Regions from separate parts of the Streptomyces sp. 5K101 genome, predicted to be linked through region 1. Evidence: predicted binding sites of a transcription regulator. Region 1 holds the regulator's gene; the other holds the start of a gene.
The links. The regulator HrcA, encoded in region 1, represses chaperone genes, less so after heat shock. The targets are predictions, from matches to a motif close to TTNGCACTCNGNNNNNCNGAGTGCNAA.
Positions count from the first base shown of each region.

Region 2: a site for HrcA is predicted at 1,255-1,281, ahead of groL (chaperonin GroEL). Genes of this name have one in related genera too.

Region 1 is NZ_JBKFFO010000009.1:129,963-135,343, reverse strand. Features, by position in the region: gene ACLB9X_RS18970 (16S rRNA (uracil(1498)-N(3))-methyltransferase) at 1-105, opposite strand, end outside; gene ACLB9X_RS18965 (nitronate monooxygenase) at 102-1,175, opposite strand; gene dnaJ (molecular chaperone DnaJ) at 1,534-2,670, opposite strand; gene hrcA (heat-inducible transcriptional repressor HrcA) at 2,671-3,687, opposite strand; gene ACLB9X_RS18950 (MBL fold metallo-hydrolase) at 3,851-4,573, shown strand; gene ACLB9X_RS18945 (DUF3097 domain-containing protein) at 4,600-5,381, shown strand, end outside.
Region 2 is NZ_JBKFFO010000010.1:194,676-200,056, forward strand. Features, by position in the region: gene ACLB9X_RS20875 (polysaccharide deacetylase family protein) at 1-547, shown strand, start outside; gene groES (co-chaperone GroES) at 865-1,173, shown strand; gene groL (chaperonin GroEL) at 1,291-2,919, shown strand; gene ACLB9X_RS20890 (ester cyclase) at 3,079-3,771, opposite strand; gene ACLB9X_RS20895 (hydroxyacid dehydrogenase) at 3,855-4,883, opposite strand; gene ACLB9X_RS20900 (carbohydrate ABC transporter permease) at 4,917-5,381, opposite strand, start outside.

The DNA of each region.
Region 1 (5,381 bases):
CCGCCGTACGGACACGGCATGCCGCCCCTCGGGGCCGTCCAGGGTGACGAGGCCGCCGGGCGCGACGCCTTCGAGCGACTCGACGAGGAACACGGGGGCGGTCATCGCGCACCGCCCAGCGCCAACACCGCCCGTGCGGCGTCCAGTTCTGCGGCGAGGACCTCCACCAGCCGCCCGGCGGGCAGCTCGCGCGCCATCCGGTGGCCCTGCCCGGCCCACAGCGCCATGCCCTGCGGATCCCCGGCCTGCGCCGCCGCCTTGCGCAGCCCGCTCGTGAGGTGGTGGACGTCGGGGTAGGCGGCGGGGGCGTACGGGCCGTGCTCGTGCATGAAACGGTTCACCAGCCCGCGGGCGGGCCGGCCGGAGAAGGCACGGGTCAATTGGGTGCGGGCGAACAGGGGGTTGGTCATGGCCTGCTTGTGGAGGGCGTTCGCGCCGGACTCGGGGCAGACGAGGAACGCCGTGCCGAGCTGCGCGGCGCTCGCCCCCGCGGCCAGCACCGCGGCGATCTGCGCGCCCCGCATGAGGCCGCCGGCCGCGACGACCGGAAGGTGCACGGCCTCGCGGACGAGGGGGATCAGGGAGAGCAGGCCGATGCCGGTTCCGTCCGCGGCCGGGTCGTCACGGTGCGTGCCCTGGTGGCCGCCCGCCTCGATGCCCTGCACGCACACGGCGTCGGCCCCGGCCCGCTGCGCCGCCTGCGCCTCCTCCGGCGTGGTGACGGTGACGACGGTGGTCGTGCCGGCGGCGGAAAGCGCGGTGAGCGTGGCGCGGGAGGGGCAGCCGAAGGTGAAGGAGACGACCGGGACGGGGTCGTCGATCAGTATCGCGAGCTTGGCCTCGTAGTCGTCGTCCCGCCCGGCGCCGGGGTTGCCGAGCGGGGTGTTGTACCAGGAGGCCTCACCGGCGAGCTGCTGCCGGTAGACATCGACGGCGGCCGGATCGGCGGCGCCGGGCTGCGGCATGAACAGGTTGACGCCGAAGGGCCTCGCGGTGCGGGTGCGGAGCTGTGTGATCTCCTGGTGCATGCCGTCCGCCGTCTTGTACCCGGCCGCGAGAAAGCCGAGCCCGCCGGCGTCGGACACAGCGGCGGCGAGCTCCGGACAGGACGCACCGCCGGCCATGGGGGCCTGCACGATCGGATGACGACAGAGATCGGTCAGCGCGGACGACATGCAGGCATCGTCCCATGCCCCGGTCCCCCGACCCGAATCGGGTATTCCGCCCCACCGGGCGCCACGGGGAGGCGCCTGCGGCGGGCTGTCCCCTCCCCGCCCCTTCCCGAAACCGGGGCAAGCCCCGGCCCCCGCGCCGCGGTACGGGGCCAGGGCAGGGCCCAAGCACGGGCCCGCGCGACGAGGCGACCCCAAAGCCCGCGCCCACGAGCGCGCAGCGCCACTCGGGGCAGAGCCCCGAACCCGTCAGCGCGCAGCGCGGTCCGGCGAGGGCGGAGCACCGAGCCCGGCCAGCCGCGCAGCGCGCACCGGCCCGGGGCGCAGCCCCGGACAGGGCCCCGGGGCCGAAGGCCCCGGATCAGCGGCCGTTGAAGGCGTCCTTCAGGCGCGAGAACAGCCCCTGCTGCCCCGGTTGGAACTGGCCCGTCGGCCGCTCCTCGCCCCGCAGCTTCGCCAGGTCCCGCAGCAGTCGTTCCTGCTCCGGGTCCAGCTTCGTCGGCGTCGTCACCTCGACGTGGACGATCAGGTCACCCCGGCCGCCGCCCCGCAGGTGCGTGATGCCGCGCCCGTGCAGCGGGATCGACTGGCCGGACTGCGTGCCGGGCCGGATGTCGACCTCCTCCATGCCGTCGAGCGTCTCCAGCGGGCACTTCGTGCCCAGCGCCGCCGCCGTCATGGGGATCGTCACGGTGCAGTGCAGGTCGTCGCCGCGCCGCTGGAAGACCGGGTGCGCGATCTCGTGGATCTCGACGTACAGGTCACCGGCCGGGCCGCCGCCCGGGCCGACCTCGCCCTCGCCCGCGAGCTGGATGCGCGTGCCGTTGTCGACACCCGCGGGGATCTTCACCGTGAGGGTGCGGCGCGACCGGATCCGACCGTCGCCCGCGCACTCCGGGCACGGGGTCGGCACGACGGTGCCGAAGCCCTGGCACTGCGGGCACGGACGCGACGTCATGACCTGGCCGAGGAAGGACCGCGTCACCTGCGAGACCTCACCGCGGCCGCGGCACATGTCACAGGTCTGCGCGGAGGTGCCGGGCGCCGCGCCCTCGCCGGAGCACGTCGTGCACACCACGGCCGTGTCGACCTGGATGTCCTTCGTCGTGCCGAAGGCCGCCTCGTTGAGCTCGACGTCCAGGCGGATCATGGCGTCCTGGCCGCGCCGCGTACGCGAACGGGGTCCGCGCTGCGACGCCGTGCCGAAGAAGGCGTCCATGATGTCGGAGAAGTTCCCGAAGCCGCCCGCGCCGAAGCCGCTCGCGCCACCGCCGCCGGCCTGGGACAGAGGGTCGCCGCCGAGGTCGTAGACCTGCTTCTTCTGCGGGTCCGAGAGCACCTCGTACGCCGCGTTGATCTCCTTGAAGCGCTCCTGCGTCTTCGGGTCCGGATTCACGTCCGGGTGGAGTTCACGCGCGAGCCGGCGGAACGCCTTCTTGATCTCGTCCTGCGATGCGTCGCGGCGTACGCCGAGTACGGCGTAGTAGTCCGTGGCCACTTACGACTCCGCCAGGATCTGTCCGACGTAACGTGCCACTGCGCGTACCGCTCCCATCGTTCCGGGGTAGTCCATGCGGGTCGGTCCGACCACGCCGAGTTTGGCGACTGCCTCGCCGCCCGAACCGTAGCCGACCGAGACGACGGACGTGGAGTTGAGTCCCTCGTGGGCATTCTCATGCCCGATCCGCACGGTCACGCCCGATTCCTTGGCCTCGCCGAGCAGCTTGAGCAGCACGACGTGCTCCTCCAGCGCCTCCAGCACCGGCCTGATCGTCAGGGGGAAGTCGTGTCCGAAGCGGGTGAGATTGGCGGTGCCGCCGATCACCAGCCGCTCCTCGGTCTCCTCGACCAGGGTCTCCAGCAGGATCGCGAGCACGGTGGAGACCGTGCCGCGGTCCTCCGTCTCGAACGACTCCGGCAGGTCCTGCACCAGCTGCGGCACGTCCGCGAAACGGCGGCCGACGACGCGGCTGTTGAGCCGGGCCCGCAGGTCGGCCAGCGAGGTCTCGCCGAACGGCGCGGGGCAGTCGACCATCCGCTGCTCGACGCGGCCGGTGTCCGTGATCAGCACGAGCATCAGCCGGGCGGGAGCGAGCGACAGCAGCTCCACGTGCCGGACGGTCGAGCGGGTCAGCGAGGGGTACTGGACGACGGCGACCTGCCGGGTCAGCTGGGCGAGCAGACGGACCGTGCGGCCCACGACGTCGTCGAGGTCGACGGCTCCGTCCAGGAAGTTCTGGATGGCCCGGCGCTCGGGGGACGACAGCGGCTTGACACCCGCCAGCCTGTCGACGAACAGCCGGTAGCCCTTGTCCGTGGGGATGCGGCCGGCGCTGGTGTGGGGCTGGGCGATGTAGCCCTCGTCCTCCAGCACGGCCATGTCGTTGCGGACGGTGGCCGGGGAGACACCGAGCTTGTGGCGCTCCGTCAGCGCCTTGGAACCGACGGGCTCCTCGGTGCCGACGTAGTCCTGGACGATGGCGCGCAGGACTTCGAGTCTGCGTTCGCTGAGCATCGCGCGCACCTCCAGCTGCCGGTCCTCGGTGTGTCCTGGCACTCGATACGCCCGAGTGCCAGCTTTCCCCGGCCAGTGTACGGCGGCGGGGTACGCCCCTAGCAAGGGCGGCCGACCACGCTACCGCGAGACCTGTGCTGGTCGATGCGGATAGCGTCGCCGTATGGACGCCGCTTGGGAAGACTTCGGGTGGGAACGGCTGGCCGCCGGAGTCGGCCGGCGAAGGATGCCGACCTGGGACGCGACGGTCGGCCTGGTGCTGGGCGAGGAACACGTCCTGCTGTACGACACGGGTTCGACGATCCGCGAGGGCGCCGGGCTCCGCGCACAGGCGCAGGCACTGGCGGGCGGGCGCCGCGTGACGTACATCGCACTGAGTCACCCGCACTTCGACCACGTGCTGGGCACGGCCGCGTTCGCCGGTGTGGAGATCTACGGGGCCGTCGGTGTGGACACGCTGCTAGGCCGCGAACGCGACGCGATCCGCGCCGACGCCGTGCGCCACGGGGTCCCGGCGGCCGCGGCGGCGGAGGCCGCCGATCTGCTGGTGGTGCCGCACCACCTGGTGAGCGGGGAGTGCACGCTCGACCTGGGCGGCCGCCGGGTGCTGCTGGCCAACGTCGGCCCCGGCCACTCGGGCCACGACCTGGCGCTGTTCGTGCCCGGCGAGCCGGAGGTCGTCTTCTGCGGCGACCTGGTGGAGGAGTCGGGCGAGCCGCAGGCGGGCCCGGACGCGATCACTTCGCGCTGGCCCGCGGCGCTCGACCGCCTGCTCGCGCTCGGCGGCGAGGACGCGCTGTACGTGCCGGGGCACGGGGCGGCGGTGGACGCGGCGTTCGTGCGGACGCAGCGTGACGAGCTGGCGGCGCGCTTCGGCGTGTCGTAGGGCGGCCGGTCGTATCGTCATCCGACATGCGCAGCTACAGCCCTGATCTGACACCTCCGTGGAAGCGGTCGGCACCGGTCCCGGAGGTCCCCGCGGAACCCGACCTCGTGGTGGAGGAGGTCGCGACCGGCTTCTGCGGTGCGGTGATCCGCTGCGAGGCGGGGACCGTGACGCTGGAGGACCGCTTCGGCAAGCACCGGGTCTTCCCGCTGGAGCCGCGGGGCTTCCTGCTGGAGGGCAAGGTGGTCACGCTGGTCAGCCCGTCCGCGCCGGCCCCGGCCCGCCCCACGCGTACGGCCTCGGGCTCGGTCGCGGTCCCCGGCGCCCGCGCCCGGGTCGCCCGCGCGGGCCGCATCTACGTGGAGGGCCGCCACGACGCCGAACTCGTGGAACGGGTGTGGGGAGACGACCTGCGCATCGAGGGCGTGGTCGTGGAGTACCTGGAGGGCATCGACGATCTCCCGTCGATCGTCGCCGAGTTCGCCCCGGGCCCGGACGCGCGCCTGGGCGTGCTGGTCGACCACCTGGTCGCCGGCTCCAAGGAGTCCCGCATCGCGGCGTCGGTGACGGACCCGCACGTGCTGGTCGTCGGCCATCCGTACATCGACGTGTGGGAGGCGGTGAAGCCGTCGTCGCTGGGCATCGCGGGGTGGCCGAGGATCCCGCACGGCCAGGACTGGAAGACGGGCGTGTGCCGGGCGCTGGGCTGGCCGTCCCACACGGGTGCGGCCTGGCAGCACATCCTGTCGCACGTGCGGTCCTACAAGGACCTGGAGCCGGCGCTGCTGGGGCGGGTGGAGGAACTGAT
Region 2 (5,381 bases), on a different contig from region 1:
CGTCTTCCTGACGATCGACGACGGCGCGGAGAAGGACCCCGAGCTGCTGCGGATGATGTCCGACCTGAAGATCCCGTACAGCGCCTTCCTCAGCGACTACGTGATCGACGACGACTACGACTACTTCGAGAAGATGCGGGACCGCGGCGTCGCGCTGCACAACCACACCCTCAACCACCCTTACCTGCCGGGCCTTTCGTACTCCGGCCAGAAGCGGGAGATCTGCGGCCAACAGGACAGGCTGGCGAAACGGTACGGCACGCGCCCGCGGCTGTTCCGCCCGCCGTACGGGAGCTACAACAGGGACACGCTGCGCGCCGCGAAGTCCTGTGGGATCGAGGCCGTGCCGCTGTGGGCGTCCGAGGCGTTCCCCGACCGCATGGAGTGGCGCGAGTGGGACCGGGATCTGCACCCCGGCGACATCATCCTCACCCACTTCCGGGGCCGCGGGGAATGGAAGGGCTCGATGGCGGACATGATCCGGCGGGTCATGCGGACCGTGACCGAAAAGGGCTACGCCGTGGCGAAGCTGGAGGACTACGTGTGAGCCGCGCGCACCGGCCCCTCGCCGGTGCGCCACCCGCCCGCCGAGGACCTTCCGGAACGCCCGAGACGTACGGCAGTGCCGACGACATCGCCCGCCGCGGGCGGCACAACCGCGACGGGTTCAGGCCGCCACGCGGCGCTGCATTGGCACTCCGCTTGACCGAGTGCTAATCGCAGTCATAGTCTCGCTCCTGGCACTCCCCACCGGAGAGTGCCAACACAGCGACGGGCAGGTCCGGCACCCGCGACGACGGATCCACCTGGTCGCCACCTCAGATCAGTTAACCCCGTGAGATCTCCGAAGGGGGAGGTCGGATCGTGACGACCACCAGCTCCAAGGTTGCCATCAAGCCGCTCGAGGACCGCATTGTGGTCCAGCCGCTCGACGCCGAGCAGACCACGGCTTCTGGCCTGGTTATCCCGGACACCGCCAAGGAGAAGCCCCAGGAGGGCGTCGTCCTGGCCGTGGGCCCGGGCCGCTTCGAGAACGGCGAGCGCCTTCCGCTCGACGTGAACGTCGGCGACGTGGTGCTGTACAGCAAGTACGGCGGCACCGAAGTGAAGTACAGCGGCGAGGAGTACCTCGTCCTCTCGGCCCGCGACGTGCTCGCGATCGTCGAGAAGTAATCCCTGCTTCACCCGGCAGATTTGCTTTGAGCTGCGCCCCTGGCCACCCCGCTGACGCCGGGCGGCGAGGGGCGCGGTTCTTTTGAACACGATTTCCGAGAGGGCTGAATCGCTCCCATGGCGAAGATCCTGAAGTTCGACGAGGACGCCCGTCGCGCCCTCGAGCGCGGCGTCAACAAGCTTGCCGACACGGTCAAGGTGACGATCGGCCCCCGCGGCCGCAACGTCGTCATCGACAAGAAGTTCGGCGCGCCGACCATCACCAACGACGGTGTCACCATCGCCCGCGAGGTCGAGGTCGAGGACCCGTACGAGAACCTGGGCGCCCAGCTCGTGAAGGAGGTGGCGACCAAGACCAACGACATCGCGGGTGACGGTACGACCACCGCCACCGTGCTGGCCCAGGCCCTGGTCCGCGAGGGTCTGCGCAACGTCGCCGCCGGCGCCTCCCCGGCCGCCCTGAAGAAGGGCATCGACGCCGCGGTCCAGGCCGTGTCCGAGGAGCTCCTCGCGACCGCCCGCCCGATCGAGGACAAGACCGACATCGCCGCCGTGGCCGCGCTCTCCGCGCAGGACCAGCAGGTCGGCGAGCTCATCGCCGAGGCGATGGACAAGGTCGGCAAGGACGGTGTCATCACCGTCGAGGAGTCCAACACCTTCGGCCTGGAGCTCGACTTCACCGAGGGCATGGCCTTCGACAAGGGCTACCTGTCCCCGTACATGGTGACCGACCAGGAGCGCATGGAGGCCGTCCTCGACGACCCGTACATCCTGATCCACCAGGGCAAGATCTCCTCCATCCAGGACCTGCTCCCGCTGCTGGAGAAGGTCATCCAGGCGGGTGGCTCCAAGCCGCTGCTGATCATCGCCGAGGACGTCGAGGGCGAGGCCCTGTCGACCCTGGTCGTGAACAAGATCCGCGGCACCTTCAACGCGGTGGCCGTCAAGGCCCCCGGCTTCGGCGACCGCCGCAAGGCGATGCTCGGCGACATGGCCACCCTCACCGGTGCCACCGTCATCGCCGAGGAGGTCGGCCTCAAGCTCGACCAGGCCGGTCTGGACGTGCTGGGCACCGCCCGCCGCGTCACCGTCACCAAGGACGACACCACCATCGTCGACGGTGGCGGCAACTCCGAGGACGTGCAGGGCCGCGTCAACCAGATCAAGGCCGAGATCGAGACCACGGACTCCGACTGGGACCGCGAGAAGCTCCAGGAGCGCCTCGCGAAGCTGGCCGGCGGCGTGTGCGTGATCAAGGTCGGCGCCGCCACCGAGGTGGAGCTGAAGGAGAAGAAGCACCGTCTGGAGGACGCCATCTCCGCGACCCGCGCCGCGGTCGAGGAGGGCATCGTCTCCGGTGGTGGCTCCGCGCTCGTCCACGCCGTGAAGGTGCTCGAGGGCAACCTGGGCAAGGAGGGCGACGAGGCCACCGGTGTCGCCGTCGTCCGCCGCGCCGCCGTCGAGCCGCTGCGCTGGATCGCCGAGAACGCCGGCCTCGAGGGCTACGTCATCACCTCGAAGGTCGCGGAGCTCGAGGCGGGCCAGGGCTTCAACGCCGCCACCGGCGAGTACGGCGACCTGGTCAAGGCCGGCGTCATCGACCCGGTCAAGGTCACGCGCTCCGCCCTGGAGAACGCCGCCTCCATCGCCTCGCTGCTGCTCACGACCGAGACCCTGGTCGTCGAGAAGCCGGCCGAGGAGGAGGCCGAGGCGGGCCACGGCCACGGTCACGGCCACAGCCACTGACGTACGGGCCGCACAGCCCTGCGGAACCCACGGCTCCACGGGGCCACGGCCCTGCGGGCTCCGCGGCGCCCGAGACGCCGAGAAGGCCCCCGTCCCCCGCTCTTCGCGGGGGACGGGGGCCTTCCCCCTTTCCGTCCCTCTCGGTCCTCTCCGGACCGGTCAGAGTGCGCCGAGCTGCCGCATCAGGCGCATGATGTCGAAGTGCCACCAGCCTTCCTTGATCTTCCCCTCCTGGAAGCGGAAGACCGTCGTACCGGTCATCGTGCATTGCTCGCCGGTGGCGGGGATGCCCTGGAATTCGGCCTTGTGCCTGCCGTTCCAGGTCCAGAGCATCACCACGTCGTCGCCTTCCGTCACCTGCCGGTCGAGCTCGAAGGTGAAGTCGAAGGCGTTGCGCCACATCGTGAGGTCGCGGCGGATGACGTCGCGGCCGGTCTCGGTCTCCTCCTCGTTGGCGACGTCGTGGTCGATGTAGTCGTCCGCGAACATCTCGTCGACGGCGGCGAGGTTCCCGCCCACGGCGACCTCGTGGAAGAAGCGCCGGGCCGTCGCCGCGTTCAGCTGCTCCTCACGGACCACGTCGAGGTCGGTGAACGTGGGCATGCCGTCGCACAGGGCGACCATTTCCTGGAAGATGCGGTCGGTCTCGGGGAGCTTGGAGTTCTGCATCGCCTCTTCGTACGAGGGGAACTCGACGATCTCGACGTAGTGCGAACCCTCCGCGCGGTCCTTGCCCATCATGAGGTGGGAGGTGGTCCGCTTGCCCTTGGTCTTCTCGACCCACTGGTCCATGAGCGCGTTCACGCCGTCGAACCGGTCGGTCTTGTAGTCGATGATCTGTACGAACTTCATCGCGCCTCCCGGGGGGTCGATGGATACCTCCATTTTAGTGACGCAGGTCACATGGGGGTGCCTCAGGCTCACATAGGGGTGCCTCAGGCCGAGTGGCCCAGCGCTCCCGGATGGACCGGGTCCGCGAAGGGCAGTCCCCTCGCGAACCGCTCCACCTCGTCCAGGGCCCGGTCGGTCATCCGGTACAGCTCGTCGCCGAGCGACCCGGCGATGTGCGGCGTCAGCAGCACGTTCGGCAGGTCGTACAACGGCGAGTCGGCGGGCTGCAGTTCGGGGTCCGTCACGTCGAGCACGGCGTCCAGGCGGCCGGAGACGAGCTCGGGCAGCAGGGCCTCCTCGTCGACGAGCGAGCCGCGCGAGGTGTTGATCAGCGTGGTGCCGTTCCGCATCCGGGCCAGCTGGCGGGCGCCGATCATGTGGCGGGTTGCCGGGACCTGCGGTGCGTGGACGGTGACCACGTCGGCGCGGGCGCAGAGCTCGTCCAGACCCGTGCGCTCGACCCCGAGCTCCGCCGCCCCGGCGTCGTCCACATACGGGTCGTACAGCAGGACCCGCAGGTCGAAGGGGTGCAGCAGCTCCATCACGCGCCGCCCGACGCGGGACGCGCCGACGACTCCGACCGTACGGCGGTAGTTGCCCGCGCCGTCGAGCTCGGCGCGCCAGTCGTGCTCGGCGCGCACCTGGGCGTACCGGTGGGCGGTCCGCAGCACCCGCTTGCCCGCGAAGAGGACGGCGGCGAGGGTGAACTCCGCGACGGGCAGGGCGTTGGCGGCCGCCGCCGAGGTCACGGCGATGCCGCGGTCCCAGCACGCCTGGGTGATGTGGTGCTTGACCGAGCCCGCGGCGTGGACGACGGCACGCAGCCGGGGCGCGGCGGCGAGCACCTCGGCGGTCAGCGCGGGTGCGCCCCAGCAGGTCAGCAGCACCTCGGCCTCGGCGAGTGCGGCGGCGACGCTCGGCGCGGGGGCGGCCAGGTCGTGGGCGACGAGACGCGGGTCGGTGCGGGTGAGCGCGGTCAGCCGTTCGCGGTGGCGGTCGGCGAGCAGCCGGTCGGCGATGCCCGGGCCCATGGCCAGCAGCAGCGCGGGGCGATTGTCAGTGGCGTGGTGCATGGTGGAACTCGGGCTCCTCACAGGTCGCTTGGGTCACTTGACGCTGCCGGCGGTCAGGCCGGCCTTCCAGTGCCGCTGAAGTGAGACGAAGGCGACGATCAGGGGTATGACGGCGAGCAGGGAGCCCGTCACCACGAGCGGGTAGTACTCCGGCTCGGCACGGGAGTTGCTGTTCCACGCGTACAGGCCGAGGCTCAGCGGGAAGAGCTTCTGGTCCGACAGCATCACCAGGGGGAGGAAGAAGTTGTTCCAGATCGCGGTGAACTGGAAGAGGAAGACGGTCACGAAGCCCGGCATCAGCATGCGCAGACCGATGGACCAGAAGGTGCGCAACTCGCCGGCGCCGTCGATACGGGCGGCTTCCAGAGCCTCGTCGGGGACGTAGCCGGCGCTGAGGACCCGGGAGAGGTAGACGCCGAAGGGGTGCACCAGGACGGGAAGGAGCACGGCCCAGTAGGTGTTGACGATGCCCACGTCACTGGCGAGCAGGTACATCGG